One region of the Pseudoalteromonas sp. BZB3 genome, then DNA from elsewhere that is predicted to be linked to it. Evidence: predicted binding sites of a transcription regulator. Region 1 holds the regulator's gene; the other holds the start of a gene.
What was found. Region 1 encodes FliA, which starts transcription of late flagellar genes. Its sites were predicted from a motif close to CTAAAGNTNNNNNNNNNNNNGCCGATA; they were not measured.

Region 1 (7,720 bases):
GGCACTAATTCCGTCTAAAATAGGCATTTCTACATCCATAGTAATAACATCTGGACGTAATGAAGCCGCTTTTTCAACCGCCTCTTGCCCATTAACAGCAAAGTCAATTACCTTAATATCACTATCTTGCTCTAAAATTTCGCTGACTCGACGCCTAAAAAAGCTTGAATCATCTACAACTAAAACTTTTACTGCCATTAGCATACTCTATGAATTCTTAAGAACGAAAAGTGGTGCATCCGCACCACCTTTTAACTGTTTTGCTATCTCAGGTTATTTACCTGCATAGTGTTTTAGCATATTTGGCACATCTAAGATTAATGCTATGCCACCATCTGAAGTGATTGTCGCACCTGCCATGCCAGGAGTACCTTGCAATAATGCATCTAATGGCTTGATCACAACTTCTTCTTGGCCGATGAGAGAGTCAACCACAAAGCCAACCTGTTGAGTACCTATCTGCACTATAACAACATGACCTTCGGCTTTCTTCGTTGATCTATCTGCCCCCTTAACTAGCCAATGCTCTAAGTAGAATAAAGGGATTGCTTTTTCACGCACAATAATCGTTAGCTGGCCATCTACTACATTTGTTTTTGTCAGATCTAAGTGGAAAATTTCACTTACACCAGCAAGAGGTAAAGCAAATGTTTGCTCGCCAACTACAACCATTAGGGTTGGTAAAATAGCCAGTGTTAATGGAACTTTTATCTCAAGGATAGTGCCAACGCCGAGCTCTGACTGAATATTAACAGAGCCGTTAAGTTGAGTGATTTTCGTCTTAACTACGTCCATCCCAACACCACGGCCTGAAATATCTGAAATTTCTTCTTTTGTTGAGAAGCCTGGAGCAAAAATCAAGTTATAAGCTTCAGTGTCAGACAATCGACTTGCTTGGTCCGAATCAATAACGCCTTTATTTATCGCAATCTTTTTCAGTTTTTCAGCATCCATCCCTGCACCATCATCTTTAATGGTCAACAGAATATGGTCTCCTTCCTGAGATGCTGAGAGCGTCACTGTACCTGTGCGAGGTTTGCCTGATGCCTCACGAACATCTGGCATTTCAATACCGTGATCAACTGAGTTTCTAACTAAGTGAACGAGTGGATCTGCAAGTGCTTCAACCAAGTTTTTATCTAAATCGGTCTCTTCACCTTCAAGAATAAGATTAATATCTTTCTTTAAACTACGTGCTAAGTCTCTAACAACACGAGGGAATCGGCCAAACACTTTTTTAATTGGCTGCATTCGTGTTTTCATTACCGCACCTTGTAAATCTGCGGTAACTACATCAAGGTTAGATATCGCCTTACCCATAGCTTCACTGCTAGAATTATTTGCCAAACTAACGAGGCGGTTTCTCACTAGTACCAGTTCACCGACCATATTCATGATTTGGTCTAGACGCTTAGTGTCAACACGGACTGTCGTCTCAGCTTGAGGCGCAGGGGGCTTTTTGGCCGATGCAGGTGCACTTTGCGCTTTTGCAACTGGAGATGGTGAAGAAGCTGGCTTTGCTGGTTGAGGTGCCGGTTTTGGTTTAGCAACTGGTTTAGTTATAACAGGTTCGGGCTGCTTAGGTTCAATACTTGGAGCAGGCTTGTTGGAATCAGCCCCTTCTAATGATTTTGGCGCACCACCTTTACCATGAAGCTCATCTAACAATGCCTCAAACTCTTCATCGTTTATTTCATCATCACTCGAGGGGGATGATGGAATTGGTGAAGAAGGGGCTTGGCTAGTGCTAGTGTTTGTACTTGTTGGAGGAGGTGGACTAATCGAACCGAAACTGCCAACGCCATGAAGCTCATCTAAAAGACTGTCAAACTCATCATCAGTAATATCACCATCATCTGAGTTTGAAGCAGTTGAAGCCGCTGAAGTAGTTTGCTCTACAGCTGGGCCTTTACCAGCCCCATGTAACTCATCAAGTAAGCTTTCGAATTCATCTTCTGTTATTTCATCGATGCTATCTGAGGCAGATTCACCAGCAACTTCATCGGTATCAATATCAAAAAGAATATCATCAGCAGATAAATCTGCTTGAGGAGTATCCTCAACAACAGGATCTGGTTCTGAACTTGAAATAGAAATTTGTTCGTCTTCTGATTCAGGCTTACTCAATTGATGAAGTGTTTCAAGTAATGCTGGGTCTGCAGGATCTGGTTGCTCACGATTTTGAATATGTGCGAACATTTCATTGATGGTATCTAGGGACTGAAGAATCACGTCCATCAGTTCTGGAGAAACAGAGCGTTGCCCTTGTCTTAACACATCAAAAACGTTTTCCGCGCCATGACATGCGTCTACAAGCTCAGTCATACTCAAAAAGCCTGCACCACCCTTTACAGTGTGAAAGCCTCTAAAGATTGCATTTAATAATTCTTTATCTTCAGGGTTATTTTCTAGCTCAACAAGCTGCTCAGATAACAACTCTAATATTTCACCAGCTTCAACAAGAAAGTCTTGTAATATATCTTCATCGACTTCAAAGCTCATGTACACACTCTCCTATTAGAAGCCTAAGCTCGACAATAAATCGTCGACCTCATCTTGATTAGATACGACATCTTCTCTAGATTCAGCATTCATTATCGGACCTTCTGGTCCTGATAACTCTGCAGGATCCATTTCAGCAATCTGAACCTCTTCAATATTTTCTTTTTGTTTTGATTGAGGTTCTTCTGCTGTACCAAATACAGTTAGTAAGTGGATTAAACTGTCTTCTACTTCTCTAACTAATTCGATAACACGTCGAATGACCTGACCTGTTAAGTCTTGATAATCCTGAGCCATTAAAACATTTGTCATATGTCCTTGAAGTTCATCCGTAGTTGCTTGTGAGCCTTGCATAAACTTATCTAAATCATGACAAAGAGATTTGAATTCACCAAGCTGGATATCACGTCTCATGAGTCTATCCCAAGTTGGCTTTATATCAGATAAATCGTCTGCAAGCTGTTGCGCGAGAGGCAGACTTGCTTCAACTGCATCCATCGTTTTATTGGCTGCATTTTCTGTCATTTCCATGACATAATTCAAACGTTCTTTAGCATCCGGTAAGGCTTCTGTCGTCAAATCAGAAATACGAGTATCAAGCTCAAAGTTTTTCAATGACTCGTGTAGTTGACGGGTCAATTTACCCACTTCAGCAAAAAGCTCAGATTGCTCCTTACTTGCAGCCTCCATGATTAACTTATCTGCTTTATCTTGCTCGCCTTGCTCAAGATAAGTCACAAGTTGCTTAGCTTGCTCAAGTGTTATTTGAGGCACAGAAGGTGCTGACATCCGCCTCTCCTTCTTAATTATCTAGCCTAAACGTTCAAACACTTTTTCTAGTTTTGTTTTAAGTGTTCCAGCAGTGAAAGGTTTTACAATATAACCATTTACACCAGCTTGCGCCGCAGCAACAATTTGCTCTTTTTTCGCTTCAGCCGTCACCATAAGTACTGGAATATGCTTAAGACTGTCATCTGCACGTATAGCACGAAGAAGATCGATGCCTTGCATACCTGGCATATTCCAGTCCGTGACTACGAAGTCAAATTCTTGATTTTGAAGCATAGGCAAAGCTGTGCTGCCATCGTCTGCTTCTTGTACATTTGTAAAACCTAAGTCTCTAAGCAGGTTTTTGATTATTCTTCTCATCGTAGAAAAATCATCAACCACAAGAATTTTCATGTTTTTATCCAAAACATCCTCCAGTGAGGTTTGAACCTATTATTATTACTCTAATTGACCCAGTCATTGATTTTAGCCCTAAGCCTGATCATTGCCTGCCCATGAATTTGGCTTACTCGAGATTCACTTACATCGAGTATTTGCCCTATTTCTTTTAAATTCATTTCATCGTTATAGTAAAGAGATAAGACTAGCGCATCTCTTTCGGGTAACGATTGAATCGCCGTTAGCAACGATTCGTTAAAGCGTTCATTTTTAACGTTATTGAACGGTTTGTCTAGCGCTAAATCATTGTTAACAGGAGTGATTACGTCTTCATCAACCCCCAAATCTTCAATTCCAATGATTTTACTTGCATTCACATCATGTAGAATATGATGGTACTCATCCAGAGTAATATCAAGTTTTTCAGCAATTTCAATGTCTTTTGGCTCTCGACCTAGGACGCTTTCTAGATTAGCAATTGCTTCAGCAACCATACGACTATTCTTATGAACACTTCTTGGTGCCCAGTCTCCACGGCGAATTTCATCTAACATCGCGCCTCGGATTCTGATCCCCGCAAAAGTTTCAAAACTTGCGCCCTTACTTGCGTCAAAGTTTTTACTGGCTTCAATCAAACCTATCATGCCTGATTGTACAAGATCGTCTAACTGAATATTTGCTGGTAAACGTGCCAATAAATGGCACGCCACTTTTTTGACAAGACCGGTATGACGCTCTATCACTCTATTAAGGTTGTCTGTAGTTTGATAGCCCATCGCTTTACCCATCGATGACGACATAGTTATCCGTTGACTAGCTGTTCAATAAAAAACTCTAAATGACCAGAAGGTTGATGTGGTATTGGCCATTTAACTGCTTTACTCGCTAACCCTCTAAATGCAACCGCTGCCGGAGAGTTTGGAAATAACTCAACAATGGTTTTTTGACGGCGAGAAGATTTACGCATGTTTTCATCAAACGGAATGGTTGCAACTAATTCTAGTGCAACATCTAAGAATCTGTCAGTAACTTTCGAAAGTTTAGCAAATAGCTCCTGCCCTTCGCGTAAGCTCCTAACCATGTTAGCAACAATTTTAAAACGGTAAACACCGTGTTCACGACTAAGCACCTTAATAAGTGCGTAAGCATCTGTAATTGAGGTCGGTTCATCACACACAACGACCATCACATCTTGTGCTGCGCGAGAAAAACTAAGAACCATGTCTGAAATACCCGCTGCGGTATCGACAATTAAAATATCAAATTCTGTATTTAGCTCGCTAAATGCGCGGATGAGACCTGCATGTTCTGCAGGCGTCAATTCAACCATATTTTGCGATCCTGAGGTAGCCGGTACAATTTTAATACCAGCAGGACCTTCAACTAAGATCTCATCTAACTCACATTCACCCGAAAGGACATGAGACAGGTTTTTTTCTACTCTTAAACCAAGCATCACGTCACAATTTGCCAAACCTAAGTCAGCATCTAAGACGAGTACTCTGTTTCCTTGCTGACCAAGTGCAATAGCCGTATTTAATGAGACATTGGTTTTACCAACCCCTCCTTTACCACCCGTTACTGCAATTACTTTTACGCCATGGTTGCCATTTTGATTCATTCTACGCAGGCCACTTGCTTGATCTAATACTGTGTTAATCATACATTCCTACTGTCTGAGACGCTACAGGTACACGTCGCGAATGTTGTGCTTTTATTCTCTTTAAATACAATTGCTCAGCCTTTTTGACCATTTTATGAGCATTTGCTACACGAATGTCTTCTGGCACTCGTTGACCGTTAGTAAGATACCCTATTGGCAAGCGATTTTGAATCGCAATACTAATAATCTCGCCTAAACTTAGACATTCATCAAGTTTTGTAAAAATACAACCACTTAAATTCACTTTTTGGAAGTGACGAACCGCTTCTTGCAGTACATGCATTTGCGATGTTGCACTTAAAACCAAATAACTTCTAATATCGACTCTAGAGCTTCTCATTAACGTATTAAGTTGTTCTGTTAAACGGATATCTCTTTGACTCATACCCGCAGTATCTATTAATACTAGACGCTTATTGCGTAAATGATATAAAACTTCTGCTAATTCATTGGCATCTTTTACTTGTTTGACTGGACAACCAATAATTCTGCCGTAAGTTGCCAGTTGCTCATAAGCACCAATTCTATAAGTATCAGTTGTGATTAACGCAACTTTATCTGCACCGTATTTCTGCGCGCCTAATGCAGCAAGTTTAGCAACTGTCGTTGTTTTACCTACACCAGTTGGACCTACTAATGCATATACACCACCTTGACGAAGAATATCGTTGTTGGTTGTATGCATTTGATTAGCTACCATTTCAAGCAATGAATTCCACGCTTCTTTACGAGAAACGTCATCAGGGATGAAGCAAGCCATTTGTTCAGCAACTTCTTTATCAACACCCATACCTTGTAAACGGTCAACTAAACAAGCTCTCGTTGGGTCTCTTCTTTCCATTTCTTGCTTCATTAAGCCTGAAACTTGATGTTCAAGTAATTGACGAATGGCATTCATTTCTTCTCTCATGGTTGCCATTTCATCGACTTTTTTAGGCGCAGGCTCAAAATCATCAGCAAAGCCTGTATCGAGGTCATCATCAAAATTCCATGATTGCGCTTGCTGTTGAGCTTTAACATTTGACTCAGCCCTGAAATTTTGCGTTGAGGTTGGACGCTCATATCGCTCTTCAGTCGCTTGACGAGGCTTAAATACTTCTTCGGTATTAATACCAGATTGAGAGAACATAGAAGCAAGCTCAGGTGAACGGGGCTTCGGCGCTTGCCTTTCTAATAGTGCCTGTAAACTATCAGCAACTTGAGCCTGAGGCTCTGGTTTTGCACGCTGCGGTTCAGGGCGAACAAAGCGCGGTTGTGCAGCTTGGGGCTGCGCAGGCGCTATATTTACTTGTGGCGCCTCAACGGGTGCTTCTGGCGCTCTATCATTATCTACGGCTGCAACAATTTCTACACCATCTGCCAGTTTCTTGTTTGACATAATCACAGCATCAGCGCCAAGCTCTTCTTTTACTTCTTTCAGTGCTGTGCGCATATCTTTGGCAAAAAAACGTTTAATTTTCATGTTACAACCCCTTAATTCCTATCTATTGTCCAACTGAGCTTACAATTTTAATTTGTCTTTCATCTGGTACTTCTTGATATGACATCACTCGAAGACCTGGGATCGTATGTTTGACAAACCTTGAAAGCACACTTCTTAACATACCTGAGGTTAGAAGGATGGATGGGTCGCCCAGCATTTCTTGCGTTTGGTGCGCTTCTCTTAATGATGCTTGAAGTCGCTCCGCAAGGCCTGGCTCTATTCCAGCCCCTTCATCACCTGCGTTCTGAAGTGACTGATGCAACATCTGTTCCAACTCAGGCGCCAATGTTATGACAGGAATTTCATCTGCACCGCCAACGGCGTCTTGAACAATTAGTCTACGCAGTGAAATTCGCACTGCAGAGGTTAATACATCTGGGTCTTGACTTCGTGGACCATACTCAACAAGGGTCTGAACAATCGAGCGCATATCACGAATTGCAACCCCTTCATTCAATAAGTTTTGCAGTACTTTAACAACCGTCGTAAGAGGTAAAATATCTGGTACTAAGCCTTCGACTAAACGAGGGTGTGACTTAGCGAGCATATCTAATAAATTTTGTACTTCTTCATGTCCTAGTAGCAGTGATGCGTTGTTTGTAAGCAATTGGCTAATATGAGTTGCGACAACGGTCGCAGCATCTACGACTGTGTAACCTAATGAATGCGCCTCGTCTTTTTGCTCAGGCTTAATCCAAACCGCTTCTAAACCAAAGGCAGGATCAGTCGTTGCTACGCCATTGATTGGGCCAAATACTTGCCCAGGATTTATGGCTAATTCATCACCATGTTTTAATTCGCCATTTCCTGAACCTACCCCCATAAGGGTGATACGGTATTCATTTGGATCTAATTCAAGATTATCTCTGATGTGCACTGGAGGAACCAAGAAGCCAAGCTCTTGT
Region 2 (7,720 bases), on a different contig from region 1:
GTCGCTGCAGCATTGCTGCGAAGTGGAGCGCCATAATAACGACTTCACTTTTTATGTCAACACTTAATTTTAAAAAGTTTTTAAAGTTAAGTTTTATTTGACTCGACATCGTTTTGATTTGCTTTTCAGCGTCTCGCCCCGTGTCAGTGGGTGCGCATTATAGGGAGAAATTAAAAGTGCGCAACCCCTTTTTTCAATTAATTTTAAGAAATGTGCTCAGCCGCTCAAAAAGAGAACAAAAAAGACTTGTTAGAATAAAAAACGCTCTATTTACCCTCTTCGAATGGCTAATTTCTCTTTTTAATTATTGCTTAAACATTTTAAGACGCTAAGATAGCAGCTCGTTTGTTAAATTATTGTATACTCATTGTATATTGGTAGATCCTTATGAACCCAACTCAACAAAAGTCTCTTTTTATTGTTTTAGCAATTGCGATAATCGGCTACTTTGCAGCTAATACTCTTCTTGCAGACTCTTCTCTTAATCTTGGTGCTACTTTTTCTATTGGCACACTCATCGGTGGTTTCATTGCAACTGTTATGTCGACAAGTAATGCAACCACACAATCTGACAATGCTGAAGTAAAAACAAAAACGCTTTATGTAGGTAACTTACCTTACAAGGCAAATGAAAGTGTCGTTCGAGAACTTTTCTCTGAACAAGGCCGTGTATTCAACGTTCGTTTATTAAAAGATAAAAATACAGGTAAACGTCGTGGTTTCGGTTTTGTGGAAATGGCCGAAGCTGATGCAGATAAAGCCATTGCAGCATTGAATGAAAAAGAGTTCCAACAACGTACGTTGAAGGTTAGAGCTGCAAAACAAAAACCAGAGACATCAGAAGAAGCTGTTGCAAGTTAAAGATGTAAACTTTTCACATCGTATCCTGTATTAACAGGAACCTCATTTAAAGCCGTTGCATAAAACTGTAGCGGCTTTTTTATAACTATTTCACCTATCCTGCCAGCCAATAAGTGCTGAACTCTTTTTGCTATCGCAGTTCCGGAGTCGATTAATTCACATTGCGTTTTATAAAACTCTGCTATTTCATACTTCAATATTGGAAAATGTGTGCACCCTAAAATCAGAATATCAGCTTGATTATCGACCTTAATAGCTGATAGCTCCTTATTAACACCCTCTCGCACATCTTCATTTAACCAGAACTTACGCTCTGCTAACCTTACCAACTCTGTTGAGTGGTAGAAACTTACTTGGCAATCTTGAGCAAACTCACTTACTAAAGATTGCGTATACTGGTTTTTTGAGGTAGCAGGCGTTGCTAATAAAGCAATATGCTTTCTAATACTAATTTGTGCAGCAGGCTTTATTGCAGGCACCACGCCAACAATCGGAATTTGAGTAAACTGGCGAATATGTGCCAATGCGTAAGTTGAAGCTGTATTGCAAGCGATCACTATTAAGTCAACTTCCCCAAAAAAATTTGAAGATATTTTATTAACGAGACTTGCCAGCCTATTTTGAATTGTTTCTTCATTCTGAAGACCGTAGGGCAGTAAAGCATTATCCATAATGTAGGTATAGTCTGCCCCTGGTAGTGTATTTTGGATATGTGTTAGGACACTGGTCCCACCAATACCTGAATCAAAAACTAAAATGTGCGGCAAACTATGACTCCTCTGTATAGAGGTGCAAGTTTGCCCGAGCCTATATAAGTTGCCAAGTCACTTAAGCTGATTTCTCTGACTTATTATCAAGTTGATTGAAGAAACCTTGCGCATAATCTAAAAGCTGAGCCATTCTTGCTTGTCCATCGTTCATCCAAGCCATGATATCTGGCAATTGCTGCTCAATGCCTAATGCTTTACCTTCTGAATGAATATTCTCTAATTGTTTATCTAGAGGCTGAAACGCTTGTTCTAACTCTTTTATGGGGTTGGCTTGTTGATATTGTGCAATTGCAGCGGTTGTTTTTGTCTGACGCAAATCCATCGTGAAGTTGGTAATTTGATCGCTCTCTATATTTAATGCCGATGCTTTTTCAAATGCATCGTCATATTCACCAGAGAAAAATGAATCACTGACATTGCGAATGTCTTTCATCATTTCATTTATGGCTTTTTGCTCTTCTTTATTAAGCTCGCCATTCACACTAATTGAAAAACTGACTTCCTCACTCGATTGCTCTGAAACAGCCAAACCATGATTATCACCGTTTTGAGCATAGCTGGCTGCTTGACCTTTTGAACGAGCATCACTCAGTGAAATAGTTACTTCATCGCCCTCTGCAGTTGTAAAACTATATTCTGCTTGATTCGACAAACTTGCATACTGTGCTGCACTGACCTTCATATAAGCAGGTTTAGGGTTAAATAACTCTTCTTCAAAATCATCGAGTCCTTTGAAAATGCCTTCTCGGGATTTTTCTATACCCTCTTCAATATCATCATTAAAAAGCGCACTTTCTTTTAACTCCGAAGTGGCTTCATCAATACCCATTTGGACACCTTTTCGTGCAGCACCCAACATATCTTTTAAAGTGTCGTCATCTTTACCATCTGCTTTTGCTTTGTTCACCGCACCTTTGACAAAGTCGAGCACATTTTTAACGATAGCTTCGAAATCAAATAATGGTTTTTTCTCTTTCTCTGGCTTTTCAATGCCTAAAGCTTCTGCCAATTTATCATCTAATAATTTAGCTGCTATTTTACTCTTATCACCATGATAGCTATCTGGGTTTAAATGCATGGTCGGCTTAAAGGCAGCTTTATTGTTCGCCTTATTTGCCATAGCAGGATTAAGAAGCTGGTTAAGTTGTCCAATTTTCATGTTCTGTCTCCCAGAAATAATAGTAACCAAGCATATGCTCGGTTATTTTCTGCTTATCGGCAAAAATTAATGACCCTTGAGTGTTTAGTATAAAAAAACAACAAATTTTAGCGAGAAACTGGACAAATCACCTATGCCCCCTACAATAGCCGCTCTCGAATTTGTAAGGTCAGTTTAACTATGCCAGTCATCACTATTGATACCGCCACTTATGAACAGCAGCTTGCTGAAAAGCAAACGCGTATTAGTGCTCAATTTGCTCGCTTTAACGCACCAGAGCTTGAAGTCTTTGACTCAGCAAAAACGCAATACCGTCAACGTGCTGAGTTTAGAGTATGGCACGATGGTGACGATCTCTACCACATTATGTTTGACCAAGAGAGCAAACAAAAAATTCGCGTGGAAACATTTGACCCTGCCGCGCCGCTTATTAGTGAAATCATGCAAGTTATGATGAAGAAGTTACGTCATAACGAGATACTTCGCCGTAAGCTTTTCCAAATCGATTACTTATCGACGCTAAGTGGTGAGATCCTGGTAAGCCTGCTTTATCACAAACAGCTTGATGATGAATGGTTAGCAGCAATTAATGCATTACGTTCTGAGCTTCAGAAAACCTGTAAAATTGATTTTATTGGCCGAGCTCGTAAACAGAAGATTGTGCTAGGCAATGACTTTGTCACTGAGCAACTGGCTGTAAATGGTCAAACTTATCAATACCAGCAAGTTGAAAATAGCTTTACGCAGCCAAATGCGAAAGTAAATGAGAAAATGCTGGAATGGGCGCAAGACCTTTGTGCGCCACTGGAGAATGATTTACTTGAGCTATATTGTGGTAACGGTAACTTTTCAATTGCTTTAGCCGGTAGCTTTAATAAAGTGCTAGCAACTGAAATCTCTAAATCTTCGGTAAACTCGGCACAAATTAATATTGCGGCGAATAAGGTTGAGAACTTAGATATTGTTCGCATGTCGAGTGAAGAGTTTACGCAAGCAATGAAAGGGGAACGCCAATTTTCAAGATTAAATGGCATTAACCTTCAAGACTACAACTGCCAAACTATTTTGGTTGACCCACCTCGTGCAGGTATGGATGAACTCACTTGTCTTTTAGTATCTAATTACGACAACATTATATATATCTCATGTAATCCAGACACATTAGAGCGTGATTTAGACATGCTATGCGAAACACATTCTGTATCTCGCATTGCGATTTTCGACCAGTTCCCATATACACATCATGTGGAGTCTGGTGTATTTTTACAGCGTAAATAATCCCGCTAATTCTTTTCAGCAATTGCCAGAGCACTGACTAGCTGTGGCAATTGCTCTTCACTAAAAACCTGTATGCCTGCTTTAACAAGCTTTTTAGCAGTTAAACCCATTCCAACCACTTTAATTCCCTTATGCGACCCATCGTAAATAGTATTTCGACCACATGAAGGGCTAGATTCTTTCAACAACGCAAATTTAATTTGCTGCGCTTTACATAATGCGAGTGCTTTTTCAGCACCTAACTGAAATTCACTGGTGACATCCTCACCTGTAGTCGTGATCACCTTTTCGGCATTGATCTCTGCAGGTGGCCTGGGGGTTGGTAAGCCACCCGTAACTTCAGGGCAAAATGCAACAACTCGCTTTTCTTGCAGCCACCGAGTCAAAATATCATTTGTTAAACCTTTAGATTGCCCATCATAACGGACGGGTTGTCCGAGTAAGCAACTTGAAACCAATATCTTATGCATATCTTTTCCAATAAAAAAGCCTCGCAAGTGCGAGGCTCTGTTCTAACTCATAATTAATTATTTAGCAGCTAAATAATTAATTAATGCACTGATCTGCTCTGGAGTCGTCGTTTTTGACTCACGTAAACGCAGTTTATATTTACCATTTACGATAAACGTTGGAACGCCTGTAAGCGCACGCTTTTCAGACCACTTTTGTTGCATACGCGCCATTTTTGAAGTCTTAGTACGTACAGCAAAGCTTTTGTACATTTTATCAAACTTAGTAGCGTCTACGCCTTGTGCAACGAAGATATCTTTCATGTCCGCAAGTTCATTGATCTTATTACGCTTTGCATGAATATGCGTAAAAATTGCAGCAATGATTTTATCTTTTTGAGGAAGCACTTCAGCAAGTGCTAAGCCTTGAGCCATAATCTTTTGTACTTCTGGATCACGAGGGCCTGTGAAATCTACGTGGCTCTTTTTAAACTTTACACCTTCATTCAGTTTAGGTTTTACCTGAGCGATCAATGGTTCAAACGCATTACATGCAGGGCAGAAAAATGAGAAGTACTCTGTCACTTCAGGTTTCTTAGTACCACGCTCGGCAACCACTTCGTAGTGAACGCCTTCTTCAAACTGAGCTGCGTTTGCAACTACAGGAAGCATGAGTGCAAGCGCAGCGGCTTTAATTAGCTTTAACATCTTATTCTCCGTATTATTTTGCTAATAAATGTTTAACCAATGCGTTGAATTGCTCTTGGCTTTTTAAACTGTTGGTATTTACTTTATATTTATCACTGACGATAAATGTAGGCACGCCAGATAGTGCGCCCGCTTTTGAAAAACGATTTTGGTCGTCTTGCATCAGCTTTTCAGCCGCAATTACTGGCATACTTGCTAGTGCAGCATCAAACTGCTTTTCGCTGATACCATTAAGATCCAGTAGCTTTTTCACATCTTTAATGTCATTCAATGGCGCTTTTTTTAAATGGATACTGTCGAAGATTTTAGCTGCAATTTCATCACCTTTGCCCATTTGCTTTGCCACGATATAGGCATAGCTTAAATTACTTTGTACTTGCGCAGGCAAACCACCTAAAAAGTTCACATGGCTTTTTTCAAACACAGCGCCTTCTGGCAAGCTTTGCTCTAACGCCTTAGCAACCGGTTCAAAACGGAAGCAATGCGGGCAGTAAAATGAAAAAAACTCAGTTACTTTTTCTTGCTCACTTTTTTGGGTGGTTAAAGTTTGGTAGTGCACACCTTCTTTAAAATCAAATTCTGCGGCCATGGCTAACAACGGCAAACAGAAAAATAGAATGGATAGTTTTAACGCTTTTAACATAGTTATTTCTCAATTTTTTACGGAAACAGTTGTAATGCAGGTTCTTGTAACGCTGCAAGCTGTTCTTTCAATGCTAAGATCTGCTGCTCCCAGTATTTGTCTGTTGCAAACCAAGAAAAGTTCCGTATAAATGCAGGATCTTCCCACCTGGCAGCTAACCACCCCATGTAATGCACCATTCGCATCGCACGCAGCGGCTCTATCAGTTGCAGCTCTTTTGCATCAAAAGAGTTAAATTCTTCATACCCCATCAATAGTGTATCAAGCTGAATTAACTGCTCGTTTTTATCACCATTAAGCATCATCCATAAATCTTGGATTGCAGGGCCTGAGCGACAATCATCTAAATCCACTAAAGTCAGTGAATCGCCTGTGCAGAGAATATTGCCAGCATGTGCATCGCCATGCAAACGAATAGGCTTATCGACATGATACATTTGCGCTGTTTGCGAAATAACCTGCTCTAAAATAGTGTAAAACGCGGTTTCTAGATGTATAGGTACAAGCTTACTATTTTCAATAACTTCCTTGGCATAGAATAAGTAGCTCTGAGTATTAATACTCAGTCTATGCTGGAATGGTTTACTCTTACCAACTAGGTGTAGTCGTCCGATATATCGGCCAAGCATTTCAAGCTGATCTAAATTGTCGATTTCAAACTGACGTCCACCCACACTAGGAAAGAGCGCAAATTTGTAGCCAGCATGCTCGAATAAACTTTCATCCTCTATTTCGACTGGCGCGACGATAGGCACTTCTTCATTAGCGAGTTCAAATGCAAAAGCATGCTCTTCTTTTATTTGCGCCTCACTCCAGCGCTCGGGACGATAAAACTTAGTGACATAACGCTTACCGTCTTCGGCTTTGAACTGATAAACGCGATTTTCATAACTGTTCAAAGGTAGCAAGCCTGTTTCAGGGTAAACCCCAATGCTTTCTATGGCATCCAAGATACGATCTGGATTTAAATTCGCAAAACTAAACTCGCTCATGTATTCCTCATTTGGCATAAAAAAAGCGGGGAATACCCGCTTTTGCTTGGTTTAATTAGTGTATCTAATTATTTGCCTTTAAAGAAGTTGGTAGGCTGTGATAATGACACTGTCGGGTCGCCTTTCACTTGAACTCTAAAGTGGAATTCAGTCACTGGCTTTTTAAGGTCATAAGGGTCAATGATCACAGAAAGTGGCACATTCATCGATTCACCCGCTTGAACTTCAATCGCCAGTTTGCCCAGCACATTAAAGTTGTTTAACCCCTCAACCGCAATGTCGTATTGCTGTGTTTGCTGGGTTTTATTGATGACTTTTAGGGTGTAAGTGTTTTCAACTAAACCATCGAAATTGACTCGATAAAGCTGATTTCTATCACGAATAATATCGAGCTCCATTGGCTTACGCATCGCAATATTCACCACCAGTGCCGCGATTAACACTGTCATGATTAATAAGTAACCTGCCAGCTTGCCACGGAATGCTTTGGTTTTATTATCTGGCGTTTCAAGGTTGCGCTCTGTGGTGTAAGAAATTAAACCACGAGGGTAATTCATCTTATCCATCACCCCATCACACGCATCTATACATGCACCACAGTTGATACACTCGTATTGCAAACCGTTACGAATATCGATGCCTGTAGGACATACCTGAACACACAGATTACAGTCGATACAATCACCCAACCCCATTTCTTTTGGGTCTTGTTTACGAGAGCGAGGACCACGTGACTCTCCACGTTTCGCGTCATAGCTAACTGTAAAGGTGTCTTTATCGAACATGGCAGATTGAAAACGTGAATAAGGACACATATGCAAACACATGATCTCCCTCATCCAGCCTGCATTGCCATAAGT

Region 2: ABMY35_RS04885 (DUF5610 domain-containing protein) is a predicted target of FliA. The motif match lies at 2,845-2,871, and genes of this name have one in related genera.

Annotation. Positions count from the first base shown of each region.
Region 1 covers NZ_JBECOS010000014.1:74,552-82,271, reverse strand. Annotated here, with positions in the region: gene ABMY35_RS16290 (chemotaxis response regulator protein-glutamate methylesterase) at 1-198, opposite strand, end outside; gene ABMY35_RS16285 (chemotaxis protein CheA) at 274-2,502, opposite strand; gene ABMY35_RS16280 (protein phosphatase CheZ) at 2,518-3,291, opposite strand; gene cheY (chemotaxis response regulator CheY) at 3,313-3,696, opposite strand; gene ABMY35_RS16270 (RNA polymerase sigma factor FliA) at 3,735-4,469, opposite strand; gene ABMY35_RS16265 (MinD/ParA family protein) at 4,472-5,332, opposite strand; gene flhF (flagellar biosynthesis protein FlhF) at 5,325-6,794, opposite strand; gene flhA (flagellar biosynthesis protein FlhA) at 6,817-7,720, opposite strand, start outside.
Region 2 covers NZ_JBECOS010000005.1:267-7,986, forward strand. Annotated here, with positions in the region: gene ABMY35_RS04875 (RNA-binding protein) at 388-861, shown strand; gene murI (glutamate racemase) at 858-1,628, opposite strand; gene ABMY35_RS04885 (DUF5610 domain-containing protein) at 1,690-2,790, opposite strand; gene trmA (tRNA (uridine(54)-C5)-methyltransferase TrmA) at 2,971-4,068, shown strand; gene ABMY35_RS04895 (DUF523 domain-containing protein) at 4,074-4,538, opposite strand; gene ABMY35_RS04900 (thiol:disulfide interchange protein DsbA/DsbL) at 4,596-5,225, opposite strand; gene ABMY35_RS04905 (thiol:disulfide interchange protein DsbA/DsbL) at 5,239-5,868, opposite strand; gene ABMY35_RS04910 (serine/threonine protein kinase) at 5,886-6,860, opposite strand; gene ccoG (cytochrome c oxidase accessory protein CcoG) at 6,929-7,720, opposite strand, start outside.